2 regions of the Tepidibacter sp. Z1-5 genome follow, and region 1 is predicted to be linked to the other one. Evidence: riboswitches for the same ligand, from Rfam matches in the RefSeq annotation. Region 1 holds a riboswitch; the other holds the start of a gene.

Region 1 (7,762 bases):
CTACATTTTCCTTCGTAATTTGCAAGAAAATGAGCACTATCGAAACTGTGTTCTGCTTTTAAAATATACATTAATGTCGTCCTCCTAAATTTACTTTACGAACTTGCTACCATAATAGCAGCATCCGATTGCTCCATTGAATTGAGGTTCTTTAACTGATATGATTTCGTCATAATCTTTCTTTAAATATTCCTTTATGGCAATGTTATTAGCAACTCCACCAGTTAAAACTAATTTTCTTCCTTTAAACTTTGTTAAAAGGGGATTTAATCTTTTATATAATGAATGATTAACTCCTGCACATAAACTTTCTATGTTAACACCTTCAGCTATTTTTCCTATTAATTCAGATTCAGAGAATACTGCACATGTTGCATTAAGCTCTACTGGATTCTCATATTCTTTACTCATATCATCAATAGATATTTCAAGTACATTTGCCATATTTTCTAAATATCTACCACATGAAGCAGCACATTTTTCATTGAGTTCTAAATCTGTTGTAATTCCTTTTTCAACTTTAACAACTTTAACATCTTGTCCACCTATATCTAGAAGTATAAAATCCTTTAAGTCTGTTTGATAGAATCCACCATAAACATGAGCTTTTATCTCATTTATAGGTGTGAATTTATTTAAGTCAGTATTGTTTCTGCCATATCCTGTAGATACAGCTATATCAATATCATCTATATTTAATTTATTTAAATCTACTGTAACTTTACCATCATAGTTACAGTAGTCTCTATAAAACGACATTGTACTAATTTTTTGTTTTTTTATTATTTTATTGTCTTCCATTACAGCAATTTTAACTTCTCGGCTTCCAAGATCTATGCCTAAAATTCTCATTTACTTTTCCTCCTTTAAATCTAATAACATATCAAGAAAAGCTTCAATTCTAAGTTTTGTTCTTGCATCTAGAGTATTTAACTTATCTCCTTCTATATTAAGGATAGGAATATCTAGCTTTTGTTTTAAGACAATATCTTCAACTGCTCTATAACAAAAAGCTTGAGTATAATGGATTATTCCATCTAATTTTCTTTCGCTAATCTGATTTTTCAACTCCATAATTCTAAACTCAGTATCATATGGATATGTGTAATCATAATACTGATTATATATATTTGTAGCTTTATCTGCTCTTGGAAAAGCAAATTCTCTTTGAACCTCGTTATATACAAAGGAGGCATTAAAATTTTCAACAAATTCGTATATATCACCAGTCATAGGAGGAACCCCAAGATATCCTAATCTAAGTTTTTTATTTATAGGTTGTCTTTTTTTTATCTTAAAAATAACATCTTTAAGTTTAGATTCGAAATTATCAATATCTCCATTTAAATCACTTAAACTTACTTGATATAAGTGGTTTTCGAAACCACTTGCTTTACTATCTATATATGTTAACTCATCAATTTCCTTAGCTAAGTTTCTAACTTTATTTAATTTAGTTCTTACTTTTTCAACTTCTTGCAGATTTACATTGAAAATATCCATGAACTTATCTAGTTCTATTTTTACATCTTCTTTTTTATGGCTGTGAGGAAATGAAAAGGGGTATACTGTAATACCTCTGAGTTCTAATACCTCTATAAGAGCTTTTGTATTAGAACAGTCACCTTCCATAACTCCAATTATTTCTTTTATATTATTCTCTATACAAGCTCCATAAATTCCTTTTATCCAGGCACACATGCTTTTAGGAAAACCATCTCTTTCTGCTATATCAATATAATGTGAATAGTCTTTAGAAGTTATAAAGAGATTATTTAAATCTATTGGTGTATATCCTGCTGCTATAAGTACTTCTACAGGAACTGTAGTTGTTAAACCTATTTTTTTCACTATCTTAATCCTCCTTATGTTTAAAAAAGGACACAAAAAAAGGGCATAACTGCCCCATAAACAAAAAAACTACCTTTAATGGTAATTTGTCCTAGTTTTGTTTATAGACAGGATGGTTACGAACTGTCTTAAATTATTATATAGATTATAATACCATTTTAAAGAGAAAATTGAAAGGATATATATTTGGCAAATAATATCCCCCTAGAAATAGGGGGTGATATTGTTATTTTTCAACTCTAAACTTATCTGTTTGTTTTTTTAAAACTTGAGACATTGAATTTAATTCGTCTATACTTGCACCTATTTCTTCAAAGGTACTTACTTGTTCTTCTATAAATGAATTTATTTCTTCAGAAGCAAGTGCATTATCTTGTGTTGTTTTCGCTATTTCGTCAATAGCTTTTGTCATATCATTAGAAATTTCAGATTCTTGTTTTGCTAAATTAGAAATCATATGAATTTTATCAGTTGTACTTTGTATAGAATCTAAAATGTTTTCAAATAAACTATTTGTATTAGTTGCTTTTTGAACGCTAATTGTTACAAATTCTTGACCTTCTTTTATTGAAATATCAGCATTGTTTGTTTTTTTCTGAACTTCTTGTATTAACAAGCTGATGTTTTCAGCAGATGTTTTACTTTCTTCAGCTAGCTTTCGAACTTCGTCAGCTACTATAGCAAAACCTCTACCTTGTTCACCGGCTCTTGCTGCTTCAATAGCTGCATTTAAAGCCAATAGATTCGTTTGCTCTGAAATTGATGTTATTATAGAAACTATTTCATCTATTTGATCAGATGAAATTTTAAGATCTTTTATAATTGCATAAACTTCATTTGTAGAATTTTTTGCTTCGTTAATACTTTCAACAACTTCTTTTATACTTTCTGAACCAAGTTGAGCAGATTCTAAAATGTTTTTACTACTTTTAGATGCAATTTCAGTTTCGTCATAAATAACTTGAGAACTAGTAGCCAGTTCTTCGATACTTGCTGCAGCTTCTTCTACAACACTAGCATTATTTTGAATACTAGAAGAAATATTATTCATTTCGATTGCAATACTTTCTATACCTTGATTTGCTTCTTCTATAGCCAGTGATACTTGATTAGATGATTCACCTAATATATTAGCATTAGATTTTGTTTGAGATATTAAAACTTGTATCTTATCAATAAATGAATTAAAGTATTGAGCTAATTCGCCTATCTCATCTTTAGTTGTCACTTCAAGTCTTTGAGTTAAATCTCCTTCACCTTCAGATATATCCTTAAGCATATTAGTAGTTTTTATTATTGGTTTTGTTATTAAAATTGAAATATATACACCGAATAATACAGCTACTACAATACTAGTAATAATACTTATAATAATTATAGCTTCTATATTTTTTACACTTTTTTGTGTTGATTTCTTAATATTCATATTTAATTCTTCAAGTAATGGCTCAAATTTGTGAATTGTATCTCTGTACTCACCTCGTAATCCATCACTACTAGTTAATCCTATTTCTTTATTGACAGAATGTATTTGATTAATTGTATCTTCATAATTGTTTATAAGTGCTGTTAAACTTGAATCATTAGATAAGGATTTTGTTTTAGATAGTGTTGATAATATTTCATTAAAATATTTTTCGTTTTTTGTTGAGAAGTATTCTTGTTCTTCCATGTAAACTTTTAACATTGAAAACTTTAGTTCATTATTTAATTGTAAATTCGCTATTTTATTTTTTGTATTCTCTAATTCTCCAATCAATCCATATTCTTCAAAGCCTACAGTATTACTTTTAGATGCTGCTTGTAAAAACATGTTGCGATAAGAATTTACCAATTTTTCCATCTCTTGAATTTGATTAGAATATTCTTGATTTGAATATATTTCTTTATATTTTTTTATTTTTTGTATTTGTTCTTGTAGATTACTGAAATTCGAGTTGAATTTATCGATGTATTTACTTTCTCCTGTTTCAAAAAATTGTGGATTAGTTAGTTCTCTTAATAAAAAGTCTTTTTCATTTTTTCTTAGTTCTAAGACAAGTGTATATAGATTATCATTGTCTAAAAGCAAATTAATTTTAGAATTACTAATGTCTTTTATAAAAACAAATGAGGTTGTTCCTATAAACAAGAAAAGGATTATCATTACTAAAAATGCTGAAAATAATTTCTGCCTTATTTTCCAATCTTTAAATTTTAATATCATGATTAGTACCTCCAATAATAATTATTTTTTTGTATACGGTAAAATAGTATTAGTTCCATAATGTGATTATTTTTAATTATATAGTCATTTTTTGTTATTTACAACTTAGAATTGTTGTAAAAATATTCCGAACCTAATTATGGAAATTAAAACAAAAGATCGTATATGGCGAAATATTAGGAAAAGGCTATTAGTAGATAACTAATAGATTTAAGATAATATTACATACAAGAAATTATATAGGTTTATACTTGTGGTATTTTGATAAAATAACTGTATTTCCACTATTTTCAAACGATAGAGAAGTAAGAATTATTGTGGGATGAACTTATGTAAATTTTAAGAAGTGAGCTTGTAGGAGAGAGAGCTTATTAGTAAGCAGAAAGCGAATATTATCTAAAAGTTAAATTTCTCAAGATTTATAATTTTAAGGTATATATAGAAACTTAATGGTTTCTCGATCAGCTTACCAAAAATGGAAATTACAGAACTAAAAATTCAGATGGAGTAATAATTCCATCTGAATTAAGTTTCACTTTATCTTTTATCGATGTTATAATCAGTATGGTCATTTCCATAATAATGAAGGTCACTAGTTATTCTTATTGTATGTCTATCTTTATTGTGTTTGATTTTCACATTTTCAAATCTACCGTCATCTTGTACATCAACTAAGTACTGTTGAATTAAATCATCTGCAATATCATCACTTACATTATTATATACTTTGAAAAATTCTCTTTCTGAAATTTCAAGTGTTAAATCGTATGTTTCATCTTCTCTTTTATTTCTCATTTCTTTTATATCAGTAAACATAGCCTTCCTCCTAAGTTTTAGATTGAAAATTTTAATTAATATATTTATAAAAAAGTTTCCTATATTTAAATTATAACCATTTATGATTTAAAAATTTATTAAACGGATAAAAAAATATAAACATATAGGTTGTTATTGACAAAAATAATTTTGTATGTTAAATTTAAAAAAACTAAATAAATCTTCAGGGCAGGGTGAAATTCCCGACCGGTGGTATAGTCCACGAACCACAATGTGGTTGACTTGGTGAGATTCCAAGACCGACAGTAAAGTCTGGATGGGAGAAGATAAATTAATAAAATAATATAATGCTATTATTTAGGTATTATAAACAAATGAATTTATAATTTGTTTATAATATTAACTAAAGAATTGAAATAGCAATTATTTTAAGCAGCTAAAGTCTGTAAAGACTCGTTGGCGGCATAAGTACATTTTTATTAATTAGATTGTAAGCTCTGAAGATATATATCTTCAGAGCTTTTTTAATATAAGGAAAGTATTAATTTTATGTATTTAGATAACTATAGTAATATGAGTTAGAATAGTGAGAATTTTAAGGATAAGATGAGGTGATTATGTGGACAGTAAGTATATGAAAAGAGCTATTGAATTAGCACTTAAAGGAAAAGGATATACTAGTCCTAATCCTTTAGTAGGTGCTGTTATTGTAAAAGAAGGTAGAATTATTGGTCAAGGGTATCATGAACACTATGGAAAAGCTCATGCAGAAGTAAATGCTGTTAATAATGCTTGTGAGGATGTTACAGGAGCAACAATGTACGTAACATTAGAGCCATGTTCTCACTTTGGAAAAACACCTCCATGTGCACAACTACTTATAGATAAGAAAATAAAGAAAGTTATTATAGGAATGATGGACCCTAATCCAATAGTAGCAGGAAGAGGTATAAAACTTTTAAGAGAAAATCGAATAGAAGTTACTGTAGGCGTTTTAGAAGAAGAAGTAAAAAAAATGAATGAAATATTTATTAAATATATATCGAAAAAATTGCCATTTTGTATTTTAAAAACTGCCATGACATTAGATGGTAAAATTGCAACAAGTACAGGAGATTCAAAGTGGATTACTAATGAAAAATCACGAGAATATGTTCATGAAATAAGACATCAAGTTTCAGGAATAATGGTGGGTATAGGAACTGTCTTAGCAGATAATCCTTCATTAACGACTAGATTAGAAGATAAAGAAGGTGTTGATCCCGTTAGAATTATAGTAGATACAAAAGGAAGAATACCTTTAGAATCAAAAGTTTTAAATATTAATTCAAAATCAAAAACGATTATTGCGACAACTGAAAAGGCTGATAAAAATAAGCTTAAATTGATTAAAGAAAAAAAAGCAGAAATAATTATTACTCCACTAAAGAACAACCAAGTAGATTTAGGGTATCTGATTCAAAAACTTGGAGAAATGAAGATTGATAGTATTTTAATAGAAGGTGGCTCTACTTTAAACTATAGTATCTTAAATGAAGGATATGTAGATAAGGTAATCTCATTTATTGCACCAAAGATTATAGGTGGAGAGAATGCCAAAACTCCAGTGGGCGGTGTAGGAATAGAGTATATTAAAAATGCTATAGAATTAGAAAGCTTTGAAGTAAAAATGTTTGAACAAGATATTATGATTGAAGGCTACTTAAGAAAGGAAGAATAAAGTATGTTTACTGGATTAATAGAAGAAATAGGAACTGTACATACTATTAAAAAAGGATTAAAGTCAGCCCAGATTACAATAGGTGCAAGTAAAATAATGAATGATGTTAAATTAGGGGATAGTATTAGTACAAATGGTGTTTGTCTGACTGTTGTCGAGTTTACAAAAAATTCATTTACGGTTGATGTTATGCCTGAAACTATTAGAAGAAGTAATTTAAAAGATTTAAAGCATGGTAGTTTAGTGAATTTAGAACGAGCTTTGAAGGTTAATGATAGATTAGGTGGACATATTGTTTCTGGACATATAGATGATGTAGGTAAGATAAAGAAAATAGAAGAAGAAGATAATGCTACTTGGGTTTCTATTGAGGCTCCGCCAAATATATTGAAATATGTAATAGAAAAAGGTTCTATAGCAATTGATGGTACCAGCCTAACGGTAGCTTATGCTGGGTTAGATGTTTTTAAAGTTTCAATAATACCACTAACAAAAGAAGAGACTACTTTACTTGGCAAAAAAGTTGGAGATGAAGTGAACTTAGAGTGTGACATGATGGGCAAGTATATTGAAAGGCTATTAGAATTTAAAGAAGATGAAAAAAAGAAAAGCAATATAGATTTAAATTTCTTAACAAGAAATGGATTCATGTAAAGTGAAACTTAAAAATAGGGGTGAGTTATAAATGAAATTTAACACTATAGAAGAAGCGATAGAAGATATTAAAAATGGAAAGATGATAGTTGTAGTTGATGATGAAGATCGTGAGAATGAAGGAGATCTTTTAATGGCAGCTGAGAAAGCTACACCAGAAGCAATCAACTTTATGGCAAAGTTCGGTAGAGGACTTATTTGTGCTCCTATGTCTAAAGAAAGATTAAGTGAACTAAATATTCATTCTATGGTATCTAATAATACTGATCCAAAAGAAACTGCTTTTACAGTTTCTGTAGATGCAACAAGTACAACAACAGGAATATCTGCTAAAGAAAGAGCAATGACAATTCAAAAACTGGTAGATAATAAAGCTTGTTCAAAAGATTTCACAAGACCAGGGCATATTTTTCCATTAGTAGCTAAAAAAGGTGGAGTACTTAAAAGAGCTGGTCATACTGAAGCGGCAGTAGATATAGCTAAACTTGCGGGTCTATATCCAGCAGGAGTAATTTGTGAAATTATGAATGAAGATGGAACAATGGCAAGAGTTC
Region 2 (7,762 bases), on a different contig from region 1:
TAATTACATAGTAGGTATTTATTCTAGCGCTATTAATATGAAAACAGAGTTGATAAAGAATGTTATAAAAAATGGATATAAATTCTGTTGTTATTATAATGTACTTGAATTATCAATAGAAGATTTACTTGAAATATCGGTTTATTATGAAACTATATTGTTTGAAGATGATGAAACTATTGAAATATACAATAATAAAAAAATTAAGGAACTTGAATTGATATTACAAAGTATACGATCATCTGTTATAGCAAAAAAAAATACATACGATAATGTAAAAGATCTTGAAAAACTTAACTCTTTTTTAGGGAGTGTAAATAAAATAAGTAATTTAGATGATTTTTTAAAGAAGTTTTTAGATCTTGTAAGTAGCATAACGGATTGTAAAAGAAGTGGTATTTTGACTAAGTCTGAGTTTGAAAATTTTCAGATACATTATGAAAAGGGAATTTCGTGTGAGTGTGTTAAAGGTTACATAAATATAACTTTTAATGAAAATGAATTGATAAAAACTGTGGATAAAAATAATAAAATCATGGTATTTTTAAATATAAATGAATTCACTGTGATTTATTTATGTTTTGATAAGGATGTAAAAAAATATATAAATAAAGAAATACTTGAAATATACTCTTCTTCTGCTAAAAATATAGTAAATTCATTTCTAGAAAAGATAAAGAATGATAGAATAATAAGTCAGAATGAAAAGCTAAAGGCTCTTGGTGAAATAGCTAATGGAGTAGCACATGATTTTAATAATATATTGGCTACTATATCAGGGTATGTTGATTTATCTCTTGCTAAAAGACAAGATGATAATATTAGAGAATATTTGGAAATTATAAAAAGAGCTTCTCTTGATGGAGCAGAAATGTTGAGACGAATTCAAGAGTTTACTAAAAACATAAGAGAAGAAGAAAATTCTTTTTTTAGATTTGAAAGAATTATGAAGATAGTTCTAAATATGATAAACCCTAGGATCGATGATAAGGCTATGCTCGGTATAGATATAAATATAAATGAAGAATTAGATGCTAAAGGGTACGTTAAAGGTAGAGAATTTGAGATAAGAGAAGTTATGATAAATATCTTAAATAATGCTATAGATGCTATGCCTAGTGGCGGAGATATAAAAATAAAAACATATAATATAGATAATTATATTTATATTGAAATAGAGGATTCGGGTGATGGTATACCTAAGAATATTCTATCTAGAATATTTGACCCATTTTTTTCTACTAAAGGAGTTAATGGAAATGGTATAGGATTATCGGTATCATACAAGATAATAAAAGACCATGGGGGTAGCATAAAGGTTGAAACTGAAGAAGGAATAGGAACTAAGTTTATAATTTCACTTCCAATGCATTTGGAAGAAATTATCAATATAAATACTGAAAGTGAAGAAAAAGATGAAAAGTACCATAAAATATTAGTTGTAGATGACAAAATACAAGTTGCAATGGCAACGGGGGAAATAATAAAGAGTATAGGAAAAGAAGTAGACATATGCTATAGCGGTAAAGAAGCACTCCAAAAACTAGAAGTTGAGAAATATGACTTAATAATAAGTGACTTGGCAATGCCTAATCTAAATGGAATAGAGCTTGCAAAAAAAGTAAAAGACAAATATCCTCATATAAAGTTTGTTTTAATGACAGGCTGGTTAGGTGATATAGATAATTATAATGATACGACAATTGATTATATACTGGAAAAACCATTTGGCATAGATGAAATAAAGAAAATACTACAGATGCTAAATTAGGAGGAGTATGATGATTCAGTGGGGAAATATAGGGGTTATAGGTTCATCTAAACTGTTTGCAGTAGATTTAATGAAAAAAACTATAGACGAATCGCTGGATAATAATAGAAAATGTGCGTTTTTAGGAGATAAGAAAGTACTAGAAATGATAGGACATTATAGAGATGATGAAGTAATCGTTATAGAAGATAATAAATTTGAAGTAGATGAATACAAAAAAAATAAAAAATATTTTAACATGAGTATAGTTGTAACTTCGGATTGGATACATAAATACAGATATTATATTTTAGAAAATAAAGAGGAATACATTGATATTATAACTAATGAAAATTATAAACTATTAATATTTTTTAATATAATAGATTTTGAAATTGAAATTATGGATGAATTTTTAACAATTTATGATAAATTGATATTTGAAGATGAGAATGAAAGACAGACTATAAAAGTTGAAGACATAAGTAATATAAAATTTTTATTAAAATCTATAAAAAAATCTAAAATAGATAATCTAGACCTTCAAAAGAATAAAAAGAATCTAGAAACTTTAAATAACTCTATAATAAATTTTAGTTTCGAGAGTGACATTGAAAAAATAATAAAGAATGTTATAGAAACTGTACTTGAAATAACTGCTGCGGACTATGGTTCTATAACAGTATTATTTAGTAGTAATAAAATAGAAAAAGAATATTCTTACGCTAACATAGATATGACTTATAGTTATAGAATACATTGTAATGGAGAAATAGTAGGAATATTAACGCTTGGATACCGAGAAGGTTATAATAAAGGCAAAGCAGATGAATACATAATAGATGTTATATGCAAGAGTTTGGGAGATATAATATACGCAATAAAAGAAAAAGAAGAAGGCAAAATGCTTAAAAAAACAGATAAAAACATAAGATATACTGGTGAACTTGCCGGAGGAATAGTGCATGATCTCAACAATATATTTTCTATAATAAAGGGATATACTCAGCTTCTTGGAATAAATAAACAGGCTTCTAATATAAAAGAATATATAAATATAATCTACGATGGAGCTAATGAAGCTATAGACAAGGTTAAAACTTTGCAGGATTTTTCTAGAAACATAAGAGAAGATAAGAAATATGTATTAATAAATGATATAATTAAAAAAGCCATAAAGACTACTAGACCTAAATGGGAGAATATGACTTATATAAAAGGCATAAATATAGACATAATACTGAATTTAAATAGTGAAAAAACTATATTCGTACAAGAATCTGACATACAAGAATCAATTGTAAATATGATATTAAATTCAGTGGATTCTATGGAAGAAGGCGGAAATATATATATAAACACTTATGATTTAGACGGTGAAGTGTTAATGGAAATAATAGACCAAGGAAAAGGAATGGATAAAGAAATATTAGATAAAATATTTGAACCATTCTTTACTACAAAGCAAAAAAGTACAGGGCTTGGTCTTAGTATAGTTAAGAAAAATGTAGAGGCAAACGAAGGTAATATAGGTGCCACTTCTATTAAAGGACAGATGTCTAAGTTTGAAATAAGATTGCCTATAAAGGAGGAAAATGCAGAATGTTATGCATAAAAAATGCTAAAATAAATACTGTAACAAATGGAATTATACAAGGAGATATATTAATCCAAAACGGTAAGATAAAAGAAATAGGAAAAGACATAGTTGTACCTCTAGATGTAAAAGTGGTAGATGCAAAAGAAAACCATGTATTTCCAGGATTTATAGACCCTCATACTCATGTTGGAATGTGGGAAGATGGAATGGGATATGAGGGTGCTGATGGAAATGAAGAGACAGATCCTATAACTCCGCACTTAAGTGCTGTTGATGGCATTAATGCAATGGATAGAAACTTTAAAGAAGCATATGAGGGTGGAATAACTACTGTGGCAAGTGGACCTGGAAGTGCTAACGTTATAGGAGGTCAATTTATAGCTTTAAAGACATATGGAGATAGAATAGATGATATGGTATTAAAGACTATAGGAATGAAAATAGCTTTTGGAGAAAATCCAAAATCAGCATATGGAAAAGAAGATAAAACTCCTCAAACTAGAATGGCAACGGCAGCTCTACTTAGAGAGACATTAAAAAGAGCTCAATTTTATCTTGAGGATATGATAGATTATGAAGAAGATGAAGATTGTGATAGACCTGAATATGACAATAAGCTAGAGGCATTGATTCCTGTTCTTAAGAAAGAAATACCACTTAAAGCTCATGCACATAGAGCTGATGATATATTTACAGCTATTAGGATAGCAAAAGAATTTGATTTAAATCTAACAATTGACCATTGTACTGAAGGTCACTTAATAACAAAGCATTTAGCTAAAGAAAACTACCCTGTTCTTGTAGGACCGTCTTTATCGGAAAGATGTAAAATAGAGCTTAGAAATTTAACATTTGAAACACCTGGAATTCTGTCAAATGAAGGGCTTAATGTTTCTCTAATGACAGATCACCCTGTTGTTCCAATTCAATATCTACCTCTTTGCGCATCTCTTGCTGTAAAAGCTGGAATGGATAAGAATAAAGCTATAGAAGCTATAACTATAAACCCTGCTAAGGTTTTAGGTCTTGAAGATAGAATTGGATCTATAGAAGTTGGAAAAGATGCGGATATAGTTATATGGAATGGACATCCGCTTGATATTCAAAGTAACGTAGTATGTACTATAATAAATGGTGAGGTAGTTTACTCAGCTTAATTTAGACTAGTATATATTTAAAATTATTTTGACAAATTATTGGAAAAGTATTAATATAATATTAAATAAAACTAAAAAAGTATGAAGATAATCTTCAGGGCAGGGTGAAATTCCCGACCGGCGGTAAAGCCCGCGAGCCATTTGATGGCAGACTTGGTTAGATTCCAAGGCCGACAGTAAAGTCTGGATGAAAGAAGATGATAAGATAGTGTATGTATATGCATATCTGTATCTATTTTGATTATTAAGCCTGAAGAATATCTTCAGGCTTTTGTTATTATTTTAAGCGAATTTCAGGGAGGTATAAATATGTATAATCAAGCTACAACGAAAAAGAATCTTTTTACGACATCTGTTTTAGTTAAAATATCTATTTTATCTGTGATATCATACTTAATAATGTTTATTGAATTTCCAATAATATTTGCACCGGGATTTTTAAAATTAGATTTTTCTGATATACCAGCTATAATAGGTGGGTTTGCTCTAGGTCCAGTGGCAGGAATATTTATAGAACTTATAAAGAATTTACTACACTTTGTAACAAAGAGCTCTACTGGTGGAGTTGGAGAAATAGCTAACTTTTTAATAGGAGGAGCTTTCGTATTTATATCATCTGGAATATATCATCTTAAAAAGAATAAGAGAAATGCTATAATTGGATGCTTAATAGGAACAATAGGTATGAGTATAGTAGGAGCTTTAGCTAACTATTATATACTTATTCCGTTTTACGCAAATATGTTTCCAATAGATGCAATAGTTCAAATGGGAACTGTTGTAAACAAGAATATAGTAGATGTTAAGACTTTAATATACTATGGAGTTGTACCGTTTAATATATTTAAAGGTATTGTAATGTCTGTTGTTACAGCTGTATTGTATAAGAAGGTTTCTTGTATAATAAAATAGATTTAATATAATGATAATAAAAGCCATGAATAATATTCATGGCTTCTGTTTTTTTGTATTATTATAATTTTTCGTGTTTTTTGATATAATAAGGTGCATAGTGATTATTTGGTTAAAACTAAGGTTGGATAGGAGCAGAAACATGGAAAAGATATATTTAAAAAATGAACAAGAGACTAGCGAAATTGGATATAGATTGGGACAACTTTTAAATAAAGGTGATGTAGTATGTTTAATAGGAGATTTAGGTGCTGGAAAAACTACTATAACAAAGAGTATAGCAAAAGCACTTGAAGTAGATGATTATATTACAAGTCCTACATTTACTATAGTTAATGAATACGATGGGAAATATCCACTTTATCATTTTGATGTTTACAGAATATCATCTAGTGAAGATATGTATGAGATAGGATTTGAAGAGTATTTATATGGAGATGGAATATGTATTATAGAGTGGGCTAATTTAATAGAAGATATACTTCCTGATGAATACATAAATATAGAACTTAATTACAAAGAAGAGGGTAGAGAAATGATACTTACTCCTCATGGAAAACATTATGAAAACATAGTAAAGGAGATAATTAAATAATGAAGGTACTTGGAATAGATACATCTTCAAAAGCTGCATCGGTTGCCATTATGGAAGATGATAAACTTATATCAGAATATACTATAAATAATAACAAAACACATTCACAAAAACTTATGCCAATAATTGAAAATATGTTTGAACTTAATGAAATGAGTGCAGACGATATAGATTTAATATCAGTATGCGTAGGTCCTGGTTCATTTACAGGGCTTAGAATTGGAGTTGCTACAGCTAAAGCTATAGCTCATGCGATAGATGTACCTATGGTTATTGTAAATTCACTTGAAGCACTTGCATTTAACATATCTATGACAAACAAAACAGTATACCCTATGATAGATGCACAAAAAAAACAGGTGTATACTTGTAAATATTCTTGGGACAAAGAATCTTTATTAAAAGTAGGAGAAATAGATGTAAAAAAAGTAGAAGATTTAGCTGAAGAACTTAAATCTTCATTAGAAGAATTCGTATTAATTGGAGAAGGTGCAGATTTACATAAAGAAGTTTTTGAAAATATAAATAACGTATATATAGCTCCTAATTCTCATAGATTATCAAGAGCATCTAGCATATGCGAAATAGGTATACAGAAATTTAAAAAAGGAGATACAAAAACTCATTATGATGTAGTACCTTATTATATAAGAAAATCTCAGGCAGAGGTTCAATATGAAGAAAAGATTAAGAGGTTAAAGGAAGATGGAAAATAATATAGTTATAAGAAATTTACAAGAAAAAGATATAGATGATTTAGTTGAAATAGAAGAACTTTGCTTTAAGACACCTTGGACAAAGAATTCCTTACAAAAAGAACTCAAAAACAAACTTGCTAGATACAAGGTAATAGAGAAAGATTCAAAAATAGTAGCCTATGCAGGAATATGGTTTGTAGTAGATGAAGGTCATATAACAAATGTTGCTGTTCATCCTGATTATAGAGGACTAGGGTATGGAAATCAAGTAATAGAAGCTTTAATAGACGAATGTGCAAAAAGTAATATAATATCTATGACTCTTGAGGTTAGAAAATCAAATGATACAGCTATTAAATTATATAAAAAATACGGTTTTAAATTATCTGGAATAAGACCTGGATATTATACTGATACTCAGGAGGATGCACTTATTATGTGGAAAGATATAGAAAAAGGAGAAAAAATATGAATGATATAATAACTTTGGCAATAGAAAGTAGTTGTGATGAAACTTCTGCCGCTATACTTAAAAATGGAAGAGAAGTTATATCTAATATAGTTGCAACTCAAATAGATCTTCATAAAAAATTTGGAGGAGTAGTTCCAGAGGTTGCATCGAGAAAACATGTAGAGAGTATAGATGCAGTAATTCAAAGTGCTTTAGATGAAGCTAACATGACATTTGATGATATAGATGTAATAGGGGTAACGCATGGACCAGGGCTTGTAGGAGCTTTATTGGTTGGACTATCTACTGCAAAGGCTCTATCATTTGCGTTAAATAAGCCTCTTGTAGGAGTTAACCATATAGAAGGACATATAAGTGCTAACTTTATACAAGATAAAGAACTAAAGCCTCCTTTTATATGCTTGATAGTGTCTGGTGGACACACTCATCTTGCTGAAGTTAAAGACTATGGAAAATACGAGATACTTGGAAGAACTAGAGATGATGCAGCTGGTGAGGCATTTGATAAAATAGCAAGAGCAATGAAGCTTGGGTATCCAGGAGGACCTATAATAGATAGATTATCCAAGATAGGAAAC

What was found. A riboswitch is a leader RNA that binds a small molecule or an ion and turns the genes downstream of it on or off. The one in region 1 is predicted to bind FMN.
Region 2: linked by a shared signal. The riboswitch ahead of WJW32_RS00385 (ECF transporter S component) and the one ahead of ribD (bifunctional diaminohydroxyphosphoribosylaminopyrimidine deaminase/5-amino-6-(5-phosphoribosylamino)uracil reductase RibD) in region 1 are both predicted to bind FMN.

What each region holds. Positions count from the first base shown of each region.
Region 1 covers NZ_JBBMMD010000045.1:60,305-68,066, reverse strand. The annotation lists gene queD (6-carboxytetrahydropterin synthase QueD) at 1-71, opposite strand, end outside; gene WJW32_RS10965 (acyl-CoA dehydratase activase) at 91-852, opposite strand; gene WJW32_RS10960 (2-hydroxyacyl-CoA dehydratase family protein) at 853-1,851, opposite strand; gene WJW32_RS10955 (methyl-accepting chemotaxis protein) at 2,078-4,057, opposite strand; gene WJW32_RS10950 (hypothetical protein) at 4,595-4,873, opposite strand; FMN riboswitch at 5,050-5,166, shown strand; gene ribD (bifunctional diaminohydroxyphosphoribosylaminopyrimidine deaminase/5-amino-6-(5-phosphoribosylamino)uracil reductase RibD) at 5,454-6,554, shown strand; gene WJW32_RS10940 (riboflavin synthase) at 6,558-7,208, shown strand; gene WJW32_RS10935 (bifunctional 3,4-dihydroxy-2-butanone-4-phosphate synthase/GTP cyclohydrolase II) at 7,240-7,762, shown strand, end outside.
Region 2 covers NZ_JBBMMD010000002.1:85,409-93,170, forward strand. The annotation lists gene WJW32_RS00370 (ATP-binding protein) at 1-1,771, shown strand, start outside; gene WJW32_RS00375 (sensor histidine kinase) at 1,782-3,365, shown strand; gene WJW32_RS00380 (amidohydrolase) at 3,353-4,507, shown strand; FMN riboswitch at 4,594-4,710, shown strand; gene WJW32_RS00385 (ECF transporter S component) at 4,817-5,419, shown strand; gene tsaE (tRNA (adenosine(37)-N6)-threonylcarbamoyltransferase complex ATPase subunit type 1 TsaE) at 5,562-6,014, shown strand; gene tsaB (tRNA (adenosine(37)-N6)-threonylcarbamoyltransferase complex dimerization subunit type 1 TsaB) at 6,014-6,730, shown strand; gene rimI (ribosomal protein S18-alanine N-acetyltransferase) at 6,720-7,184, shown strand; gene tsaD (tRNA (adenosine(37)-N6)-threonylcarbamoyltransferase complex transferase subunit TsaD) at 7,181-7,762, shown strand, end outside.